Pleomorphomonas sp. PLEO: one gene and its partner. The protein of the gene in region 2 binds, or shares a complex with, the protein of the main gene of each other region. Links are inferred from orthologs where the notes say so. Each region holds a gene or a part of one and is shown on either strand. Other genes may lie near its edges. The genes, in order: uvrA and mfd.

What was found.
Region 1: the proteins of mfd (region 2) and uvrA are in contact, whole or in part, in a crystal structure (PDB 4DFC), measured with the Escherichia coli proteins. The link is inferred for Pleomorphomonas sp. PLEO from one-to-one orthologs.

The regions. Positions count from the first base shown.
Region 1 is NZ_CP166625.1:4,396,055-4,407,338, reverse strand. Bases 7,539-11,040 are described here. They hold uvrA (excinuclease ABC subunit UvrA), read right to left. Parts: upstream 10,652-11,040; coding sequence 7,739-10,651; downstream 7,539-7,738. In the rest of the region: AB6N07_RS20440 (LysR substrate-binding domain-containing protein), read right to left, coding at 109-1,005; AB6N07_RS20435 (hypothetical protein), read left to right, coding at 1,043-1,339; AB6N07_RS20430 (valine--tRNA ligase), read left to right, coding at 1,428-4,187; AB6N07_RS20425 (metallophosphoesterase), read left to right, coding at 4,346-5,092; AB6N07_RS20420 ((5-formylfuran-3-yl)methyl phosphate synthase), read right to left, coding at 5,099-5,782; folK (2-amino-4-hydroxy-6-hydroxymethyldihydropteridine diphosphokinase), read right to left, coding at 5,779-6,270; folB (dihydroneopterin aldolase), read right to left, coding at 6,263-6,634; folP (dihydropteroate synthase), read right to left, coding at 6,631-7,449; AB6N07_RS20395 (single-stranded DNA-binding protein), read left to right, coding at 11,085-11,284. UniProt on the Escherichia coli protein: The UvrABC repair system catalyzes the recognition and processing of DNA lesions. UvrA is an ATPase and a DNA-binding protein. A damage recognition complex composed of 2 UvrA and 2 UvrB subunits scans DNA for abnormalities.
Region 2 is NZ_CP166625.1:3,717,855-3,729,856, forward strand. The notes cover bases 5,366-9,585. They hold mfd (transcription-repair coupling factor), read right to left. Parts: upstream 9,202-9,585; coding sequence 5,566-9,201; downstream 5,366-5,565. Other genes in these bases: AB6N07_RS17380 (GGDEF domain-containing protein), read right to left, coding at 5,366-5,437. Outside these bases: AB6N07_RS17355 (MFS transporter), read left to right, coding at 1-820; fucO (lactaldehyde reductase), read left to right, coding at 1,183-2,334; AB6N07_RS17365 (DUF2249 domain-containing protein), read left to right, coding at 2,486-2,731; AB6N07_RS17370 (metal-sulfur cluster assembly factor), read left to right, coding at 2,736-3,086; AB6N07_RS17375 (hypothetical protein), read left to right, coding at 3,146-4,216; more of AB6N07_RS17380, read right to left, coding at 4,229-5,365; AB6N07_RS17390 (GGDEF domain-containing protein), read left to right, coding at 9,717-10,790; AB6N07_RS17395 (succinate dehydrogenase assembly factor 2), read right to left, coding at 10,798-11,091; AB6N07_RS17400 (MFS transporter), read left to right, coding at 11,266-12,002. UniProt on the Escherichia coli protein: Couples transcription and DNA repair by recognizing RNA polymerase (RNAP) stalled at DNA lesions. Mediates ATP-dependent release of RNAP and its truncated transcript from the DNA, and recruitment of nucleotide excision repair machinery to the damaged site.

The DNA of each region.
Region 1 (11,284 bases), 670 kb from region 2 along the record:
GGAAAACTCCCTCTGCAGCTTTAGACGTGGCATTATGCAAAACCAGGCGCGGAAAACTCGGGAAAATATGGTTAACAGCGCAGCCCATTATATTAACGAATCCTGTCGTTATAATGGGTGCGCCTCAATGTCCTTCAGTAACCAGTCGCGGAAGGCTCGGATCTTTGGCTGGCTGCGTCGGTTTTCCGGATAAACCAGCCAATAGGCGGAACCATCTCTACAGACGATGTCGAATGGCATGACAAGCCGACCACTTGTCAATTCCTCGCGGTAGAATGCCGGCGTCAGGATGGCGACGCCGTGACCAGCGATGGCCGAGCTCGCTTCCAGTGTCTGCGAGCCGAACAGGTTGCGTTGTCGTCCCTCAAGATCGGCGTCGTGCACGCCTGCGGCCTGGAACCACAACCGCCACCAGGGGTCGCCGGGATCGATGATCTTGCATTTGAGGAGGTCACGCGGACTGTCGAGCGGCTTGACCCGGTCTAGCAGAGAGGGGCTAAGCATCGGGGCGCAGTCGAGGTCCATGACGTGATGGGCGACAAGTCCCGGCCAGTCGCCTTTGCCAAACCGGATGGCGACGTCGCCGGGATCGCGGCCAAAATCCATCGGCGTATTGTCGGCGACCAGCCGCACGGCGATATGCGGCGCTCCGAGCTGGAAGTTGCCGATGCGGCGGGCGAGCCAGTGGGCGGCAAACGTCGGTGTGGTGTTGATGACGAGTTGCTCCTCGACTGCCATCCGAGCAGCCGCCATGGCCTCCTCCAACAAGGCAAAGGCCTCGCTCACTTTGGGCTTCAAGCGCTCCCCGGCTTCGGTCAGCTCGATCCGGCGTGGCAGCCGGCGAAATAGCAGCTCTCCCAGCACACCCTCCAACTGTTTCACTTGGTAGCTCACCGCCGTCTGCGTCATGCCGAGTTCCTCGCCGGCGCGGGTAAAGCTCATCAGGCGAGACACCGCCTCGAACACCCGTAGCGCGTTGAGCGGTATCTGGCGGCCCAGCTTCATGCATAAGCTCTCTTTATGGATGGAGACGAAGGTTCGATTGGAAACACTCGTCTTTCTGGAGCTAGATTACCCTTATCGCATCAACGGATCAAGGGATATGACGATGACCTGCCTGGATCAGTCCATGGTCCGGCGCGACCGCTGGCGCGCCGGATTTCCTTCTGTTTTCACCGGACTTGTTGGAAGCTTCACCTCCTTTTGCAGGTGGCGAAACGGAAGGGTCGAGGACCTCAACGATCATATGCTGCGTGACATTGGATTTTTCGATGGTCGCTCTACCGAGGCCGCGATGCGGCGTGCGGCCGAGCATCAAGGCGGAATGGACCAGTTTTGACGGCGGGAAGGGCGCTTCTTGTTGATTTTCGGGGGCGTAGCGGCTAACCGTCGCTCACCCCAAGACGACAGGAAAAAGACGTCGGATCATGCTGGAAAAGACATTCGAAGCGGCGGACGTTGAGCCGCGCATCGCCAAGGCCTGGGAAGATGCGAAGGCGTTCGCCGCCGGCGCCGGCAAAAAGCCGGGCAAGGACACCTTCACCATCGTCATTCCGCCGCCGAACGTCACCGGCTCCCTGCACATGGGCCACGCGCTCAACAACACGCTGCAGGACATCCTCGTGCGTCTGCAGCGCATGCGCGGTCTCGACGTGCTCTGGCAGCCTGGTCTCGACCACGCCGGCATCGCCACGCAGATGGTGGTGGAGCGGCAGCTGGCTGAAAAGCAGATCCATCGTCGGCAGATCGGTCGCGAGGACTTCGTCAAGCGTGTCTGGGAATGGAAGGCCGAGTCGGGTGGCACCATCGTCGGTCAGTTGAAGCGCCTTGGCGCCTCCTGCGACTGGTCACGCGAACGCTTCACGATGGACGCCGGGCTTTCCAAGGCCGTGCTAAAGGTGTTCGTGCAGCTTTATCGCGAAGGGCTGATCTACAAGGACAAGCGCCTCGTCAACTGGGATCCCAAGCTGCTCACCGCCATCTCTGACCTTGAGGTCGTGCAGACGGAGTTGAAAGGCAATCTCTGGCATTTCCGCTATCCGCTGGCCGATGGCGTCACCTATCAGTACCCGATCGCCTTCGACGAGGCCGGCAAGCCGACCGAGTTCGAAACGCGCGACTATATCGTCGTCGCCACCACCCGTCCGGAGACCATGCTGGGCGATACCGCCGTTGCCGTGCATCCGACGGACGAGCGTTATGCCGCGATCGTTGGTAAGTTCGTTCGCCTGCCGCTGGTCGGGCGCCTGATCCCGATCGTCGCCGACGAATATTCCGATCCCACCAAGGGCACCGGCGCGGTGAAGATCACCCCGGCGCACGACTTCAACGACTTTGAAGTGGGCAAGCGGCATGGCTGCAAGCCGATCAGCATCCTCGATGTCGAGGGCGCGGTGACGCTGAAGGGCAACGCTGACTTCTTTGAAGGTGTCACGCCCACGGCCGAGCTCGATCAGACCGTCGACAACCTGCATGGCCGGGATCGCTTCGAGGCCCGCAAGCTGGTGGTCGCCGCCATCGAGGCGGCCGGTTTCCTCGACAAGATCGAACCGCATGTCCATCAGGTGCCGCACGGCGATCGCGGTGGCGTGCCGATCGAACCCTTCCTCACCGATCAGTGGTACGTCAATGCCAAGGTTCTGGCCGAGCCGGCACTGGCCTCGGTCAAGGAGGGGCGCACCAGCTTCGTGCCGAAGAACTGGGAAAAGACCTATTACGAGTGGATGGAGAACATCCAGCCGTGGTGCATCTCGCGCCAGCTCTGGTGGGGGCACCAGATCCCGGCCTGGTACGGGCCGGACGGCAAGGTGTTCGTCGCCGAGAGCGAGGCGGCCGCTGCCGATGAGGCGAAGGCTCACTACGGCGAGCCGGTCGAGCTGAAGCGCGACGAAGACGTGCTCGACACCTGGTTCTCGTCGGCGCTGTGGCCTTTCTCGACGCTCGGCTGGCCGGACCAGACGCCCGAGCTTGCTCGCTACTATCCGACCAACGTGCTCATCACCGGCTTCGACATCATCTTCTTCTGGGTCGCCCGGATGATGATGATGGGCAAGCACTTCATGGGCACCGAGCCCTTCAAGGACGTCTACATCCACGCCCTCGTCCGCGACGAGAAGGGCGCCAAGATGTCGAAGTCCAAGGGCAACGTCATCGATCCGCTCAACTTGATCGACGAGTTCGGCGCCGACGCCCTGCGCTTCACGCTGGCGGCAATGGCCGCCCAAGGCCGCGACATCAAGCTCGCCACCAGCCGTGTCGGTGGCTATCGCAACTTCGCGACCAAGCTCTGGAACGCCGTTCGCTTCACGGAAATGAACGGCTGCGTTCGCGTGGCTGGCTTCGATCCCGACAAGGTGACCGAGACGCTCAACCGCTGGATCGTCACCGAAGCGCGCAAGACTGAGGCCGAGGTCACCGAAGCGCTTGACGCCTACCGCTTCAACGACGCGGCCGGCGCCATCTACCGCTTCGTCTGGAACTCCTTCTGCGACTGGTACCTCGAGTTCACCAAGCCGGTGCTGACGGGTGACGATGGTCCGGCCAAGGACGAGACGCGCTCCACCTGCGCCTGGGTGATCGACGAGATCCTGAAGGTGCTGCATCCTTTCATGCCGTTCATCACCGAGGAGCTGTGGGCCAAGACCGGTGACACCGGTCCGGCTCGTGACAACCTGCTGGTTCTGACGTCCTGGCCGGAAGGCAGCCGTGAGACGACCGATGCGGCAGACGAGATCAACTGGCTGATCGACGTCATCACCGAGATCCGCTCGGTACGCGCCGAGATGAACGTCGCGCCCGCGACGCTGCTGCCGCTGGTCTTGGTCGGGGCTTCCGAAAAGGTCAGGGGATGGCTCGCCACCCATACGCCGGCCATCCTGCGTCTCGCTCGCGTGTCGGAGGTCTCCACCGCCGATGTGGCGCCCGGCCAGTCGGCTCAGATCGTCACCGCCGATGGCGTCATCGCCCTACCGCTGTCCGGCGTGGTTGACCTCGATAGCGAGCGTGCCCGCCTCGGCAAGGAGGAGGGTAAGCTGATGAACGAGATCGAACGCATCGACAAGAAGCTCGGCAATGCCGCCTTCGTTGCCAAGGCCCCGGAAGAGGTGGTCGAGGAGGAGAAGGCCAAGCGCGATGGCTACGCCGAGCGGCTGGTCAAGGTCCGCGAAGCGTTGGCCCGGCTGGCGTAAGGATATCTTCTTTGCTGGTAGAGTTTGGGCCTCGCGGGTAACCGCGAGGCCCCTTCAATTTTTGCGCGCTTGTACGGGGCCAACTTTCCGTCACTGCAGGCAGTTGGACAGTCAGGCGGAATCCGCTAAGGCTTGCGAGTGATTCTCAGGAAGCCTTCATGCGTATTGCCATTCTCTCAGACATTCATGGTAACGCCGATGCGTTTGCGGCGGTGCTCGACGATCTCAACAGCCGCTCAGTGGACGCCACGATTTGTCTTGGCGACCATCTGTCGGGACCGCTCGAAGCCCGGCGCACGGCTGAGATGCTGATGACCTCTTCGATTGCCTGTATTGCCGGCAACCACGATCGTGCGCTGGTGAGCACGCCCCGGGCGGAGATGGGGCTGTCGGATGGTCACGCCTATGACCAGCTTTCCGGCGCTCATATCGCCTGGCTGAAGGGACTCCCGGCCTCTCTATCGGTTGGTCCGGTGATCGCCTGGCACGGCACGCCGGCCTCCGACCTTGAGTATTGGCTGGAGACGGTAGAGGGCGGCCGCATGCGGCTGGCCGACCGCGATCTGGTGGAAGCTCGGGCAAACACTCCCGTGGGCACCATCGGACCATCGAGCTTGCTTTTGTGCGGCCACACTCACATGCCGCGAATCGTTCGACTGAAATCCGGGGCTGTCGTCGTCAACCCCGGCAGCGTCGGTCTGCAAGGCTACACCGACGACGCGCCAGTGCACATCATGCAGGTGGGCGCGCCCGAGGCCCGTTACGCGGTTGCCGAGCAGCGCTATGCCGGTTGGGCCGTGGTGCACTACGCCGTGCCTTACGACACGGCCAATGTCGTCCGCCTCGCCCGCGAGGCCGGCCGGCCCGAGTGGGCCTCGGCACTCGAAAGCGGCTGGATCGCCTGAGAGGGCTTACGCTTCTGGCTCAACGTGGCTGGTGTGGATGGCAAAGGCCGCGGCGACGGCGCGGATGCGCGCCGGATCGAGCGGCTTGGCCGGATCTTCATTCTCCGATACGGCAGCTCGGAATCCGAGATGGTCGGGTCGCAGCGGCAACAGCGTGCCGACATCGACGACACGCAGACCGCCGGTGAGGGCAACGGTCAGCTTCGATCGGCGCGCTGAGGCGATGAAGCGGGCAATGTCGGCGAGTTTGACGGCTTTCGTCAGCCCGTCCGGTGTCTCGGGGGCTGAAAGCCAGACGCCGGAAAAACCTGCGATGGCTGCCACGGGCATGAGATCGAAGTCCGGCCCCGCCTCGGGAGGAAAGGCGGCAATCAGCTTGACGCTGGTTGCCATCGACCGACCGATCCGCGACAGAAGCGCCGCCCCGGCGTCACCGTCCGGCACAGGCAAGACCAGCGCGGCGACGCCGGTCGCGGCGAGATCGGCCAGCCCCTCGGGCGTGAGATTCCCGGCCGCGGCGACCACCTCGGCCCGTTCGCCGGCAAGGGCCAGGATAGCCCGCAGCTCGGCCACCGAAAGAGGGGCCGGCAATCCCGCGACACTACCGGCGGCGAACATCATCGTGACGCCGGCAGCGATGGCCGCTTGCGCCTCCTCGGTCGTGGCGACAGTTACCTGAAGAGCAGTCATGGCAGGCCTCCGGCGCGTCCGAGCTTTTCGATCGGATCGTTCGCGAATCGGGCCGCCAGCTCGGCGACCGTCCTGTCGCCAATCAAGAGGTCCGGCGCGATCTCGGCAAGAGGTATTAGGACGAAGCCGCGCTCGTGGGCGTGGCGATGCGGGAGCGTCAACTCGGGGGTATCCATGCGCACGCCCTCATAGGCGGCGATGTCGATGTCGATGACGCGCGGCCCCCAGCGCTCGTGGCGGACGCGGCCAAGCTGGCGCTCCACCTCGAGGCAAATGGTGAGCAGCTCCAGCGGGGGGAGGGTGGTTTCTACTACGGCCGAGACGTTGGTGAAATCTGGCTGATCGGTCTTGCCCCAGGGACGGGTGCGATAATTCGATGAACGCGCGACCACATCCACACCCGCCGTCTCCAGCAGGTCCAGCGCGTTTGCGATGGTGGCTTGCACGTCGCCAATGTTGCCGCCGAGGCTGAGCGCTGCCCTAGGCATTGGCGCGGCTCCGGGTGATCTCCACCGACACATTGTCGAGCACATGCTGTACCGGTGCCGACGGCTTGTCGACACGGACGGTGATCGCCTCGACGAGCGGGAAGTTTGCCAGAATGTTGCCGGCGATCGCCTCTGCCAGGGCTTCCAGCAGATTGAAGCGCCGCGTGGTGGCGATGCCGACGGCAACGTCGGCCATGTCGGCGTAGGACACCGACTTCGTCAGGTCGTCGCTTTCCCCGGCGGCACGCGTATCGACCACCGCGTCAAATGAGATGAAGAAGCGCTGGCCGATCGCCGCCTCTTCAGTCAGTACGCCGTGGCGGGCGAAGACGGCGAGCCGGTGGACGCGAATATGGTCGCTCATCGCATCTCTTTCCTGATGGCGTCGGCTACGGCGGCGGCGTCGCGATGGGCGGCGACATCGTGGACGCGGATGATATCGGCGCCGGCAAGAATGGCGGCGACGTTGGAGGCGACGGTGCCATAGAGCCGCTCGGCAACCGGCCGCTCGGCGCCAATCAGCGCGCCGATCATCCGTTTGCGCGACGTTCCCATCAGCACCGGATAACCGAGCGCCTTGAGTTCGCCGACGCGCGCCACCGCCTGAATGTTCTGTTCGAGCGTCTTCCCGAAGCCGACACCTGGATCGAGAATGACATGATTGTCCGGAACGCCGGCCTTGCGGGCGATGTCCAGCGACCGCCCGAAGAAGGCTTTCATGTCCTCGATGATGTCGAGCGCCGGATCGATATCGAACCGATTGTGCATGACGATCACCAGCGCGCCGTGGGCGGCGGCGACGGAGGCAATGTCGGGCTCGCGCTGGAGGCCCCAGACGTCGTTGACGATAGCTGCTCCAGCGCGGAGCGCTACTTCCGCTGTCGCAGCCTTGTAGGTGTCGATGGATATAGGAGGAAAGTCGCCGGCGGCCAGGCGCTCGATCACCGGCTTCACGCGAGCGATCTCTTCTTCCTGCGACACCTCGGTGGCGCCCGGTCGCGTCGACTCGCCGCCGATATCGAGAATGTCGGCCCCCTCCTCCTTCATGCGGCGGGCGTGGGCGAACGCGGCCTCCGTCGAGCTATAGCGCCCGCCGTCGGAAAAGCTGTCGGGCGTTACGTTGAGGATGCCCATCACCAGCGTTCGCTTGCCGAGGTCGGGCAGGAGGGAGAGGACCATGGGCGTGCTCGCGTCTGTGGGTCGAGCTTCTGAGGTAGACTGCGCGCCAGCCGCTGGCAAGCGGCCGTTCGCCAACATCACCTGAAGCACTTCATCTTGATTCAAATTCTGAAGATTCGACAACTTGAATCGATGTGTGAGGTTCTTGATTTGTATTTTAAATCAATGAATTAAAGTGACTTCTGGAATCTCATGCAGAACCTCGTCGCTTTCCAGGGACGGCTGGCGCCTTCTCCAATCCCGCCGGCAAATCCATGATTGACCGGCGGGAAGGATTTGCTTGGCGCTGTCACTCCGCCGCGTTGCGTCGTTGCGGACGGCGGTCGAGCAGCTCACGGAGATAGCGGCCGGTGTAGCTCGCATCCACCTTCATCACCTCTTCCGGCGTACCGGCGGCAACGATGCGACCGCCGCCGTCGCCGCCCTCGGGACCGAGGTCGACCAACCAGTCGGCAGTTTTGATGACCTCGAGATTGTGCTCGATGATCACCACCGTGTTGCCCTGCTCGACCAGCTCGTGCAGCATTTCGAGAAGCTTGGCGACGTCGTGGAAGTGGAGGCCGGTCGTCGGTTCGTCGAGGATGTAGAGCGTGCGGCCGGTTGCCCGGCGCGACAGTTCCTTGGCGAGCTTGACGCGTTGCGCCTCGCCGCCCGACAGCGTCGTCGCCTGTTGGCCGACCTTGACGTAGCCGAGGCCGACGTCGCGCAGCGCCGTCATCTTGTCGCGGATGGCCGGCACCGCCTGGAAGAAGTCGCAGGCTTCCTCCACCGTCATGTCGAGCACGTCGGCGATCGACTTGCCCTTGAAGTGAACCTCCAGCGTCTCGCGATTGTAGCGATGGCCCTTGCAGACGTCGCAGGTCACGTAGACGTCCGGCAGGAAGTGCATCTCGATCTTGAGAACGCCGTCGCCCTGACAGGCTTCGCAGCGGCCGCCCTTGACGTTGAAGGAGAAGCGACCCGGCCCGTAGCCGCGCGCCTTGGCTTCCGGCAGGCCGGCGAACCAATCGCGGATCGGCGTGAAGGCGCCGGTGTAAGTGGCCGGGTTGGAGCGCGGCGTACGGCCGATCGGCGACTGGTCGATGTCGATCACCTTGTCGAGCATCTCCAGGCCTTCGATGCGGTCGTGCGGTGCCGCCTGCTCGCGGGCGCCGTTGAGGCGCCGCGCCGCCGCCTTGAACAGCGTGTCGATCAACAGCGTCGACTTGCCACCACCCGATACGCCGGTGACGCAGGTGAACAGGCCGATGGGGATGTCGGCGGTAACGTCCTTGAGGTTGTTGGCCCGCGCACCGACGACACGGATATATTTGTTCTTCTGCGGCTTGCGGCGCTTGTCGGGCAGGGGGATGGCAAGGGTGCCGGACAGATACTGGCCGGTGAGGCTGGCCGGATCGGCCATGATTTCGGCCGGCGTCCCCTCGGAGACGATCTTGCCACCATGGATACCGGCGCCCGGCCCGACGTCGAGCACATAATCGGCGGCGAGGATGGCGTCCTCGTCATGCTCGACGACGATCACCGTGTTGCCGAGATCGCGCAAGTGCTTCAGCGTCTCGATCAGCTTGTCGTTGTCGCGCTGGTGTAGGCCGATGGACGGCTCGTCGAGCACATAGAGCACGCCCGTCAGGCCGGAACCGATCTGGCTGGCCAGACGGATGCGCTGGCTCTCGCCGCCGGACAGCGTGCCCGATGCGCGCGACATCGTCAGGTATTCAAGACCGACATTGTTGAGAAAGCGCAGGCGCTCGCGAATTTCCTTCAGGATGCGAACGGCGATTTCATTCTGCTTGGCGGTCAGCTTGTCTGGCAGGGCCGTGAACCAGGCAACCGCCTCTCGGATCGACATCTGGGTGACCTGGCCGATGTGCAGGCCGGCGATCTTGACGGCCAGCGCTTCCGGCTTCAGGCGGTAGCCGTTGCAGGTCTCGCAAGGATGGTCGGACTGGAAGCGCCCCAGCTCCTCCCGCACCATATCGGAATCGGTTTCCTTCCAGCGCCGCTCGATGTTGCCGACTACGCCTTCGAACGGCTTCTTGGTGGTGTAGGTCCTGAGGCCGTCGTCATAGGTGAAGGCGATCTCCTCACTACCCGAACCGGTCAGAATGACGTCGCGCACCTTTTGCGGAAGATCCTTCCAGGGCGTCGTCATCGACGCCTTGAAATGGCGGCAAATCGCCTCGAGCGTCTGGGCGTAATAGGGCGAGGAGGCGCCGGTCTTCGCCCAAGGCAGGACGCAGCCGCCACGCAGGGACAAGCTGTCGTCGGGCACCACCAGCTCGGCTTCGAACTTCAGCTCGGTGCCCAGGCCGTCGCACTTGGGGCAGGCGCCGAATGGGTTGTTGAAGGAGAACAGGCGCGGCTCGATTTCGGAAATGGTGAAGCCGCTGACCGGACAGGCGAACTTTTCCGAGAAGGTGATGCGGCGCGGCTCGCTCTCGCCCTCGGCGATCTCGGCGATCTCGAGAATGGCGATACCGTCGGCCAGGGCCAGCGCCGTCTGAAAGCTGTCGGCGAGGCGAGCGGTAAGGTCCGGCTTGACGACGATACGGTCGACGACAATGTCGATGTCATGCTTGATCTTCTTGTCGAGCGCCGGCACTTCCTCGATCGGATAGAAGCTGCCGTCCACCTTGACGCGCTGGAAGCCCTTCTTCTGGAGGTCGGCGAACTCCTTGCGATACTCACCCTTTCGGCCGCGGATCATCGGCGCCAGCAAGTAGAGGCGGGTGCCTTCGGGCAATTCCAAAGTACGATCGACCATCTGGCTGATGGTCTGGCTCTCGATCGGCAGGCCGGTGGCTGGCGAATAGGGAATGCCGACGCGCGCGAACAGCAGGCGCATGTAGTCGTAGATTTCGGTGACGGTGCCCACCGTCGAGCGTGGATTGCGCGAGGTGGTCTTCTGTTCAATGGAAATGGCCGGCGACAGACCGTCGATCTGGTCGACGTCCGGCTTCTGCATCATGTCGAGGAACTGCCGGGCGTAAGCCGAAAGGCTCTCGACGTAGCGGCGCTGGCCCTCGGCATAAATGGTGTCGAAGGCGAGCGACGACTTGCCCGAGCCGGAGAGGCCGGTCATGACGATGAGGCTGTCGCGCGGCAGGTCGACGTCGATGTTCTTGAGATTGTGCTCGCGCGCGCCGCGCACCGAAAGGGAGCGCCGGGCCTGGTCGAAAATGCTGGTCGGCTTGTTCGGCATGTCTATCGTCGTCCTTGTCGCGTCTCCCGGGAGGGGCGGGAGGCGAAAAAATCCGTTGCCCAAAGCGCATGATCAGGCGGCCATAAGGCGCGCCACGCTAGTCCGGGTCTGCTGACGCATCCTGTCAGGATCGAGTGGCGACCTGCAAGAGCATCGGCGTGCGCGGCTGCCATACCGCCTACCCTGAGAAGAAAACGCCGAAAATCTTGGAATTCGGTTGCGGCATTCTTGTGAAACGGTTAGAACGTATCAGGAACACAATGCGGACGCTAGCCCTTTTCTCACTGTGGAAAAGGAGTGAGGGCAGCCGAGCCGGGGTATCGCAGTGTCGGTGCCGGCGATAACGTGCAACCGTGTTGCCGGGCGAAAGCGCCGGCCGGCGAGGCGTGCCAGTGCGCCAAGCCGAAGGTAACGAGTTTGAGGGAAGAAAGCCATGGCAGGCAGCGTCAACAAGGTCATCCTGATCGGCAATCTCGGACGTGATCCCGAGGTGCGGCGGATGGGGTCGGGCGATGCCGTGGTCAACCTGCGTATCGCGACCTCCGAAAACTGGCGCGACCGTCAGAGCGGCGAGCGCAAGGAACGCACCGAGTGGCACTCGGTGGTGATCTTCAACGAAAATCTGGCCAAGGT
Region 2 (12,002 bases):
CGCTGCCTGGGCCGCGGCCTCAGTCGGCTTGACGGACGCCTGGCGCGCCATCCTTTTCGTGACCGCCGTTCCGGCACTGATAGGCTTCTGGCTGCGTCTGATGGTACCGGAGTCGCCGCTCTATCTCCTTAGCAAGGGACGGAGCGACGAAGCGCGTGCCGTCATCGACCGCGTTCTGAAGGCCAATGGCAAGGCGCCGCTTTCCGAACCGCTCGCTGCCGGTGAAGCACCTCGGACTGTCCATCTATTATCCCCGCCGTTGAAAAGGCGGACGCTATTGATGCTCGCAGTCTGGTTTCTGGTGTCGCTCAGCTATTACGGGATCTTCACCTGGATGCCTGCGCGGCTCGCAGGCGAGGGATTCGGATTCGTGCGCGGCTATGGCTTCCTCGTCATCGTCGCGTTGGCCCAGTTGCCGGGCTATGCACTAGCCGCCTGGGGCGTCGAACGGATCGGGCGTCGGCCGACGCTGATCGGTTTTCTATTGTTGTCGGCGGCCGGCTGCGTGCTGTTCGTCGTCGCCGGCAACGCGAGCCTTGTGGCGACGGCTATTCTTCTGATGAGCTTTGCGCTGCTTGGTACCTGGGGTGCACTTTACGCCTATACGCCGGAGCTCTATCCGACAGCGGCACGGGCGAGCGGCATGGGCGCCGCGGGAGCCATGGCTCGGCTCGGCGGGCTGCTGGCACCGTCCCTATTGTCACTCCTGATTGCCCGGAGTTTCGGCGCGGCGGTGGCGCTGTTTGCCGTATTGTTGATCCTCGCCGCTGTGGCTGCTTCACAGATCGACACGGAAACCCGCCATCAGGCGCTCGACTAGAAGTCGACCTCCGCATAGCCAGCTTTCCTCAAATGAACCCACGCCGATCCTCCCGGGCGGTTCGGGTTTTGCGGAGCTATATCGTCAGCTATGTCGCAAAACTCTCAAATTCAATCAATTTCGATCATCTAATAGGGGTTCGTGCGAGGTTGTGAGCGACCTTGCGAGTCAATAGTTTTCAAGATGGTTCAGCTCTCGGCGGCTTTCTTGGCGGGGACCGGGGTTGGCGATATCCAGCCGCCCCTTTCCACGGGCGATCGGCGCGCGGACGCCGCGCATCGGATCCGCTCCTGGCAAGTTGCCCGGCCGCGAGCGCCGCAGCCATCGACGCGCCGGACAACCGGCCTCAGGAGGAACGCAGCATGTCCCATCGCATGATTCTCAACGAGACGTCCTATTTCGGCGCCGGCGCCCGTGCCGAGCTGGTCGGTGAGGCGCAGCGCCGCGGCTACAAGAAGGCGCTGGTGGTTACCGACGCGGTGCTGGTCAAGGCCGGCACGGTTGCCAAGGTGACGAGCCTGATGGACGCGGCCGGTCTGGCTTACGAGCTGTTCGACAAGGTCATGCCCAATCCGACTATCGGTGTCGTCAAGCAGGGCGTCGCCGCCTTCGCAGCCGCCAAGGCCGATTACCTCGTCGCCATCGGCGGCGGTTCGCCGCAGGATACCGCCAAGGCGATCGGCATCATCACCAACAATCCGGAATTCGCCGACGTGCGCAGCCTCGAAGGCTTCGCCCCCACCAAGAAGCCGTCGGTGCCGATTATCGCGCTGGCGACGACCGCCGGCACCGCCGCCGAGGTGACCATCAACTACGTCATTACCGACGAGGAAAAGCGCCGCAAGTTCGTTTGCATCGACCCGCATGACATTCCGCTGGTCGCCATTATCGACAGCGAGCTGATGGCCACCATGCCCAAGCCGCTCAAGGCCGCCACCGGCATGGACGCGTTGACCCACGCCATCGAGGGCTACATCACCAAGGGGGCCTGGGAGCTGACTGACGCGCTGCATATCAAGGCGATCGAGATCATCGGCCGGTCGCTGCGCGCTTCGTGCGCTGGCGATCCCAAGGGCGTGGAGGAGATGGCTCTCGGTCAGTATGTCGCCGGCATGGGCTTTTCCAACGTCGGCCTTGGTCTGGTGCACGGCATGGCCCATCCGCTCGGCGCCTTCTACAACACGCCGCACGGTGTCGCCAACGCAGTGCTGCTGCCGACGCTGATGGCCTACAATGCCGACTTCACTGGTGAGAAATATCGCGCCATCGCCGCCGCGCTTGGCGTCAAGGGTACCGAGGCCATGTCGATTGCCGAAGCCCGCAAGGCGGCTGTCGCCGCCGTCCAGAAGCTCTCCACCGATGTCGGTATTCCCGCCAAGCTGAGCGAAGTCGGCGTCAAGGCCGACGACATTCCGGCGCTCGCCAAGGCGGCGTTCGCCGACGTCTGCACCGGTGGCAACCCGCGCGATACCAACATTGCGGACATCGAGGCGCTCTACCGCTCGATCCTCTGATCCGGGCTGGTTTCTCTCAAATATACGGTCAAATTTAGCGGCGCCCCTCGGGGCGCCGTTGCTTTTCCGTATCGGAAGTTTGCTGCGCGACAACGAGGCAGCACGACAAGAAAGCTACTCTTCGTTTATCGAATAACGGAGAGCCCTAACGATGCCCCTTGATACGATCGACGCCGCGAGCGTGCTCGATGTTCGCCGTCTCCCCTGTGAGCTCCGTCGTGCCACAATTATCGAGAGCTTCGACGCCCTCGAGCCGGGCCAGGCGATGGAAATCATCAACAGCTTCGACCCGGTGCCGCTTCGCCAGCATTTCGAGGCGCGGACCCTGGTTGGATTCAGCTGGGACTATCTCGAACAGGGGCCGGATATCTGGCGCATCCGACTGGCCCGGAGATGAAGCCATGAGAGCACAGGTTCTCGCCGCCCTTGCGACCGTCGACGATCCCGAACTCGGCATCGACATCGTCTCGCTCGGCCTCGTTCGCCACCTGGACATTGAAGGCCAAACCATCCACGTCGAGCTGATGATGACGACGCCGACCTGCCCGCTCGGCAGTCTGATCGGCGAAAATGCCAAAGCTGCCGTGGAGGGAGCTGTTGGGCGGGATTGGAAGGTGGCTGTCGCAATCGACAAGTCGGCCGTCTGGTCACCGGAACTTGCCGATCCAGCCGTCCGCTCGCGTTTCGAACGCCAGCCGTCGCGCTTCGAGGCGGCCGTTTCGAAGTTTGCCGCCGGCATTTTCGGTCATTGAGGCGGGCGAATACGACCTGCTCGCTGTCCGCTTTTCAGAAATATCCACGGAGCCCTGCCATGACGCTCACCCCGTTCCTTCGCATCGCCCTTGCCGTGACCGCGGCGGCATCGCTGGTAGCCGGCCTCACCGGTGGCCTCGCCCGTCTAGGCGTTGTCGCACCGGTGGGTGACCTGGCGGATATGCACGGGGCGATCATGGCTTCGGGCTTTTTCGGTACGCTGATTTCGCTTGAGCGCGCTGTCGCCGACGGTCGCCTCACGGCGCTTTTGGTGCCCGCGCTATCGGGAGCCGGCGCCGTCCTGTTACTTTGCGGCTATGCCGAGGCCACCGCGCCATTGTTTCTCGTTGCCGGGGTTGGATTGACGCTACTCACAGCTCTTTCAACCTGGAAACTGCCCACATTGTTCACCGCGCTAATGACAGTTGCCGCCGCCCTATGGCCGCTGGGAACCCTCTTCTGGATATCCGGCCGGACACTGCCGGAGGTGGGTTACGTCTGGCTCGGCTTCTTGATCCTGACTGTCGTCGCCGAGCGGATCGAGCTATCGCGCTTGTTAAGGCCAACACTGGCCGCTCGCGGCCTGCTGGTCCTCCTCGTTGCACTGTTCGTTCTGGCGCTCGCATTGGGCCAGCCATGGCAAGGCTCGGCGCTGCTTTCCGTGGCACTTGCCGGTATCGCGCTTTGGCTGCTCAGGGAGGACATCGCGCTCCGCACCGTTCGGACCCAAGGTTTTGCGCGCTTTTCCGCCTTGATGCTGATCTGCGGTTACGGCTGGCTGCTGGTCGCCGCCGCAAGTCTTTCACTGCTGCCGCCGGGTGAGAGCGTCTATGGCCACGACGCGGCTATTCATGCCATCGCCGTCGGCTTCATCCTGTCCATGGTGTTCGCCCACGCGCCGATCATCCTGCCGGCCGTTACCGGAGCACCGGTCCGCTACGTGCCGATCCTTTATCTGCCGGCCGTGCTGCTGCAGATAGCGATCGGACTGCGCATTACCTTCGACGCCATGGAGGCGACCGAAAAGCTGCACTGTCCCGCATGGCTAACCATCGCCGCCATCGTGATTTACGTCATACTGTTGCTTGGCACGATGGCGGTCCGTTCCAGGACCGCCGTGTCGGTCTGAAACTCAAGCGGTTCAGCCGGTCTTGAGCCAATTATCCACCAGATGGCTGTGCAGCTTCGACGCGGCTCGATAGGCACGGCACCGGTTCCGGCCGATGCGCTTTGCCTCAGCAAGCGCCGTTCCCGCGGCCACCATCAGTGCCTCGATATTGGCGCCAACATCCGCGACAGCGGCCACACCGCCACTGGTGGTGAGCGGAATATGCTCGCCATCCTCGGTCATCAGCCTCAGTTCCTCGGTTCGGCGGCAGAGATACTCTGCAATCGACAGACCGACATCGAGCCGGATCGATGGCATGAACAACGCGAACTCCTCATCCCCGACGCGAGCAACGATGTCGGGTGGTCGCACTTCACGATCCAGAACCTGAGCAAAGGCTCGTAAAGCCCGATCCCCTTCGTCACGGCCGAAACGGTCGTTGACGAAATGGAAGTGATCAAGGTCGAACACCATCAGAACGCCGCGTTCGCCGCCGCCCTGCAGCAGCGCCTCGGCAACAGTGAAGAAGGCCGCCCGGTTGGGAAGGCCGGTAAGCGCATCTATCTCGGCAGCCTTACGGTGGAAGCGGGCATCGCGCTGGGCGATCAATGTCAACATGGCGACGACGAGGAAAAGCGTGAACAAAAGCGCCTCGAACACGCCAGCGATAAACAGCGGCGACTGGTCAAAAGCCTCACCCAGGCCGAAGTCGGGAAAGAGCACCAGCAACGGTACGCGGGACGCATAAAGCAGACCGTGAGCGGCGAACATGACGGCAGTCGGGAGACGAGCCTGCAGTGGCTCAACCCGGCGACGGAGGATGAGCTTCCAGGCGATCGCCAACGAATAAAGGGCCATCACCGTCGAAGCCAGCGCAGCATGCAAGGTTGGTTGGTTATGAAGAAGAGGAAGGGCGAGGAACGGCAGCCAAGCCACCGCGCCAACCGCGGCCTTCCATATAACCGGTCGACAACCCTCGAAAAGCTGGAATCCGAGCCAGATCAGGCCGTAGGCGAAAGCCAGCGTTGCGTTGCCGAACAGCACCGAAGTCCAATCCGGCACCACGGGACGCAACATATAGAACGCGCAAGCAATGGCGCCTAGCCACAAGGAGGCGGCCCAGACGCCGAGAGCAAGTTTGCGCCGCTCCGTCAGCCAAATGAAGCCCAAAGCCGTGCCGGCAGTCATCCCACCGAGCACACCGACTAATAATAATGTCGAAACGTTGATCAGCTCGCCCATGACGACCTCCACGCTTCCAAAATCGCGGGGTCCAGTTCACTTCAGGAACACTATATCGATACTCGATTGTGTCAGAAAAGTGTAGGATTCAAGGCGCGCAGCCAAGAATTTCAGACAACCCGGTAAATTTAGCGCCGCCCTTTTCCTTTGAGCGATGCCAGCGAGGGGTAACGCCCCTTCGGCAGCGGGGCCTGAGGCGGTGGAGGCGGCGTCGGCTTGAGCTTCAATTTTTGTGGCTCAATGGGCTTGAGGGTTGTCGAAACGCCGGATTTTGCATCGTCGACCATACGAACAAGCTTCAGCAATATCGCCGCCGTGCCCCTCAGGCGTTGCTCGGCTTCCGGCCATTCGCGCGTCAGCACGATCTTCTGGTCCGGCCGGATTTTGGCCAGCGAGCCTTGCTCGCCGATGTATTGCACCAGCGCCGCCGGATTTTCGAACTTGCCGTCGCGGAAAGACAGGACCAGCCCCTTCGGGCCAGCGTCGATCTTCTCAATGTTGGCTTTGCGGCAGAGGCTCTTGATGGTGATGGTCTTGAGGAGATGCTCGACCTCCTCGGGCAGCGGGCCGAAGCGATCGATCAGCTCAGCGCCGAAGGCATCGATCGAGCTGCTGTCCTCGAGGTCGGCAAGGCGCCGATAGAGGCCAAGGCGTAGTTGCAGATCGGGCACGTAATGATCGGGGATCATCACCGGCGTGCCGAGGGTGATCTGCGGCGACCATTGATCTTCCACCACCTCATCGACGATGCCGGCCTTGAGCTGAGCCACAGCCTCTTCCAGCATCTGCTGGTAGAGTTCGTAACCAACCTCCCGGATGTGGCCCGACTGCTCCTCGCCAAGCAGGTTGCCAGCGCCACGCAGATCGAGGTCATGACTCGCCAATTGGAAGCCGGCACCAAGCGTGTCAAGCGACTGCAAGACCTTGAGACGGCGTTCGGCGACCGTATTGACGCGGTTCTCCGGCGGCGTCGTGAAGATGGCGTAGGCGCGCGTCTTGGAGCGGCCGACGCGTCCCTTCAGCTGATAGAGCTGGGCAAGGCCGAACATGTCGGCGCGATGGATGATCAGGGTGTTGGCCGTCGGGATATCGAGGCCGGATTCAACGATGGTGGTGGAAAGCAGCACATCATATTGGCCTTCATAGAAGGCGTTCATGATGTCCTCGAGCTGCGTCGCGGCCATCTGGCCGTGGGCGACGGCAACCTTCACTTCCGGCACGTGCTTTTCCAGGAACTCCCGCTGGCTGGCGAGATCGGCGACGCGCGGGCAGACGTAGAATACCTGCCCTCCCCGGTATTTCTCCCTGAGGATCGCCTCGCGAACGATCAGCGGATCAAAGGGCGTCACGAAGGTGCGCACGGCGAGACGGTCGACCGGCGGCGTCGCGATCAACGATAGTTCGCGGACGCCGGTCAGCGCCAGCTGCAATGTGCGCGGGATCGGTGTGGCCGATAGCGTCAAGACATGCACATCGGACTTGAGCTCTTTCAGCCGCTCCTTGTGCTTGACGCCGAAGTGCTGCTCCTCGTCGATGATCAACAGACCGAGGTCCTTGAAATCGATGCCCTTGGTGAGCAGCGCGTGCGTTCCCACCGCGACATCGACGGTGCCATCGGAGATGCCTGCCTTTGTGGCAGCGAGATCCTTCGAAGGCACGAGACGAGACGCCTGCCGCACATTGATCGGCAGCCCCTTGAAGCGGTCGTGGAAGGTGCGGAAATGCTGGCGTGACAGCAGCGTCGTCGGCACGACTACCGCCACCTGCTTGCCGCTCATTGCCGCGAGGAAGGCGGCACGGAGCGCCACTTCCGTCTTGCCGAAGCCGACGTCGCCGCAGACCAGGCGATCCATCGGCCGGCCGGAGGACATGTCACCGGCCACCGCCTCGATGGCATTGAGCTGGTCTTCAGTTTCGTCATAGGGGAAGCGGGCGGCGAAATCGTCGTACAGGCCCTCGGGAGGCGACAGCACCGGCGCCGTCTTGAGCAGCCGAGCGGCAGCCGTCTTGATCAGCTCGTCAGCGATCTCGCGAATGCGCTTCTTCAGCCGCGCCTTGCGCGCCTGCCAGGCGCCACCACCCAGCTTGTCGAGCTGCGCATCGGTATCGTCGGAGCCATAGCGGCTCAGAAGTTCGATATTTTCGACCGGCAGGAACAGCTTGTCGCCACCGGCGTAGACAATCTCCAGGCAGTCGTGCGGCGCGCCGGCCGCCTCGATCGTCTTGAGGCCGACAAACCGGCCAATACCGTGATCGACATGGACGACGAGGTCGCCCTCGGCAAGGCTCGTCGCCTCCTTGATGAAGTTCTCGGCCTTCTTGCGACTTTTGGCACCGCGCACCAGCCGGTCGCCAAGCACGTCTTGCTCGGCGATGACCACGAAACCAGGCACTTCGAAACCGGTCTCTATACCCAGGATGGCGAGCGGCAGTACGCCGGCCGGTGCCTTCAGGGCTGCATCGAGGTGGGGCGCCAGTTCGGTTGCCTGACCACCATGGTCGCGGATGACCTGGGCAAGGCGATCACGCGAGCCTTCCGACCAGCAGGCGAGGATCACCTTGCGCTTTTCTACGCCAAGCGCCGCGATGTGTTTCACCAACGCGTCGAAGATATTGACATCGCCGGTCGCTCGCTCGGCGGCAAACGAACGTCCCGTCTTTCCAGCGAAATCGACAACTTTCACTGCGGATTGTTCAGGCCGATTGAACGGTGTCAGGCGAGCAACGGCGCGGCGGGCAAGCAGCCCCTGCAATTCGCTTTCGGCGAGGTAGAGCGTGGTGGGCGGCATCGGCTTGTAAGGCGCACCGGAACCGGCGGTCTTCAGCGTGTCGAGGCGGGCCTCGTAATGATCGACAATGGTGGTGAGGCGCTCGTTCACCGCCTCATCAACCAGCTGATCGACCATGATCGACGCATCACCGGTGTAATCGAACAGCGTGCCCAGCTGCTCGTGGAAGAGCGGCAGCCAATGTTCAATGCCCGCGTAACGGCGCCCTTCGCTCACCGCCTCATACATTGGATCGCCCGAGGTGGCGGCCCCAAAGGCGGCAATATAGCCCTGCCGGAAACGCTTGATCGAGGCCGGGGTGATCTGCACCTCGCTCATCGGCACGAGGTCCAGGCGTTTCAGCTGCCCCGTCGAACGCTGACTTTCCGGATCGAAGGTGCGGATTGATTCCAGCTGGTCGCCGAAGAAGTCGAGGCGGACCGGAGCTTCGGTTCCCGGCGCATAGAGATCGAGAATACCGCCGCGCACGGCATATTCACCGGTATCGCGCACCGTGGACGAACGGGAAAAACCCGCATTCTCCAACCAGGCAGTCAGCTTACCCATGTCGGCAATGTTGCCGGGAGCCAGCGTCATGACCTGTCCAGATACCATGGACGGCGGCACGACGCGCTGCACCAATGCATTGACGGTTGTAAGCAGGACAAAGGGGCGGGCGTCACCAGCGTGAGCGGCCAATTCCGACAGCGTCGTCATGCGCCTGGCGACAACCGCCGGCGTCGGAGAGACACGATCGTAGGGAAGGCAGTCCCAACCTGGAAATTCCAGGACACCTATCTCCGGTGCAAAGAAGGCAAGCGCCCGCTGGAGCTGCTGAAGACGCTGGCCGTCGCGCGCAACGTAGACAGCATCGAGCCCGCGCCGCTTTCCCGACCGAACCAGTTCGGCAAGCGCCAGCGCCTCGGCGCCATCGGGAACGGCGGCGACCGTAACGGTTGAAAAGTCGGACAGCAGGCTGGACCAGGACGTGGGCATGGCGGCGGTATCTGCAATGGAAGAAAGGGTGACTTTCTAAAGCATCCCGAGGCAAAAAGAAACCCCGAGCACAAACGAAAAACCAACAAAATCCAATGGGTTAGCAATTTTGCATCAAACCGAAAAAGTAGTCGCAGATTTTTGATCGCCCCGCGACAGGTCTTCGTGGCAGCCGTTCGGCGTACTGTAATATGGTGAAGGCTAACGGTGCCATTTATGCATTGTTCAGCAAGGATGGTGTTTTTACATATCCATTCAACACTCCTTCTGTAGACAAGTCTAAATTCCTTGGTCATGGCTGCCCTTCCTCTCCAGGCGAGCGGTGAGTAGTCGGTCCATGCTGAGAGGTCCACCTCGTGAGCGCAGTTCTGCATGTTCCCTCTCTGATCATCGCGGCTGCCGTAACCGGCGCCTGCGTATCGGCCGGCCATCTGGTAATCTGGCGAGCAGTAAGGAACGAGGTTTGCGTTCTGATCTGGGGCGTTGCCTACGGCCTCGCCACGATATCGATGATCATGCTGGGGCTGCGCGGCCATATACCGGCCCTGTGGTCCATCACGGTCAGCAACGCGATGTTGCTGCTAGTCTCGGGACTGATCTGGCTTGGCTATCGCCGCTTTTTCGGCAAGGTCGCCGGCCATGACCGTCTCTTCGCCCTGCTGGGCGCACTGATCTGGGGCGCCCTCGCCTGCGATCAAGGCCTCTTTGCCGACATCAATTTCAGGACCTACGTTATCTCGGCCATGCAGTTCGCCTATCTGCTGGTTCTCAGCCTCGAGCTCGTTCGTCAATGCCGAAAGGAACGTTTGCCGGCTCTCGCCCTGACACTGATGGTCATTGTCTTTCAGCAAGCGATGCTGATAGCCCGTATGATCTACATATTCTTTTTCCCTCTCGATCCATCCATCACAAGTCTTCCGAGCGGTAATCTGATTGGCTTGACCTTGATCGGCACGATGGCCGTCCTCGTTCTCTCCGGCCTTCTTCAAATGGCTCTGGTCGCCCAGCGTTCGGAACGCCGATTTCGCATCGCGGCGGAAACTGACGAGCTGACCGGACTCGCCAACAGGCGGTGCTTCCTGAACGAAGTTCTGCCGCGTTTGGCAGACCGTTCCGATCGCGGCGCTCTGGCTCTATTCGATCTGGACCACTTCAAACGGATCAACGACACGCACGGCCATCTGATCGGAGACCGCACACTCATAGAATTCGCCTACATTCTTGCCGGGGCAGCCCCTAAAAATGCCGTCACAGCGCGGGTCGGCGGCGAAGAGTTTGCGCTGTTCCTTCCCGATGCAAGCGTAGCCACAGCGACCATCCTCGCTGAGCACATTCGCCAGCTTACCCACGCCTATCGCCTGGATACAGCCAAAGGCGAACTTCGCTTCACGGTAAGTGGCGGAGTCGCCGGCGTCGCGGAAGTCGGCTCAGATTACGAGTCGCTGAATAGCGCAGCGGATTTCGCGCTCTACAAGGCCAAGAGCGAGGGGCGCAACCGCGTGGCCATTCATCGCCCGGATCCGCCAACGCCGCCGCTTACCTTTTCCAGGACCAGCGATCGCGGCCAACCTGCGTCCGCAGCCGTCTGAGGGCCACTCAGCCGACCACGGGGTTCTCAAGGGCGAAGGCGATTACCTTCGAGAATACTGCTTTCGGCGCGGTTTCCGGAACCGGGAATTTGCCGAGAATCCAGCCGAACAGATCCCGGTCGTCGACCTCCAATAGGGCCTCGAAATCGTCAAGTTCGGCTTCCGTCAGGTCGCCGATTGCGGCATCGGCGAACCGGCCGAGCAAAAGATCCAGCTCACGCGTGCCGCGATGCCAAGCGTGATAGAGAATCTTCCGGCGTCTGGGCGACAAGTCGTCGGACGTACGGCTAAGCCCCGACATCGGCAGTTCTCCTGGAAATCGATAAGGGAACTCAGCCCGCAGGCGCGCCCTTGCCCCCGTAATAGCGGAAATCGGCGGTCAAAGGCAACGCTTGGCGGTTGTCCGCGGTATCGGCAACCGCTCAAGGCTGCTATAGGGGGCACCCTTTTCAAACTTGGCTCCGGCTTTTCTATCATGCATTCCGCTTCATCGAGCCGCTGGTCAGAACTCATCGCACCGCCCCATCTGGCGGCTTCACTCACGCTGATGCTCGCCACGGCGATCTTCGCTTTCAATGCCTTCCTGGTATCGACCGCGATGCCAACGGCGGTGGGTGAACTGCATGGCGAGGCCTATATCTCCTGGACGCTCACCGTCTATATCGTTGCCTCAATCACCGCCGGTGCCTCGGCGCCGCTTCTCAAGGCGCGCTTCGGCGCACGGCGCTGCCTGTTCGTGGCCAGCGGCGTGTTCGCTGTCGGAACGCTAGCAGCCGCTCTCTCACCGAGCATGGAACTCGTTCTGATCGGGCGCACTGTTCAAGGCGCCGGCGAAGGCCTTGTCGCGGCCATTGCCTTCGCGCTGATTCCGCAGCTCTTCCCGTCGCGGCTGGTCGCCAAGCTGTTTGGCGCCGAGGCAATCGTCTGGGCCGTCGCCGCTTTCGGCGGACCGGTTCTGGCCGGTGTCATTACGGAGATGGTGAGCTGGCGCGCGGCCTTCTTCGTCAACCTGCCGATCGTCGCCATCTTCTTGTTGCTCGTGCATGTGGCGGTGCCGCGGGAGGCGCGTAACCATGACACGGGCTTCTTTCCCGGAATCCGGCTCGGTCTGGTGGCGCTTGCCATGATGGCGATTTCGATTGCCGGCGTTGCGCTAGAAGAGCCTTGGCAGGCCTCTATCGTCGTGTTGGGGGCGGCTCTCTGCCTCATCGC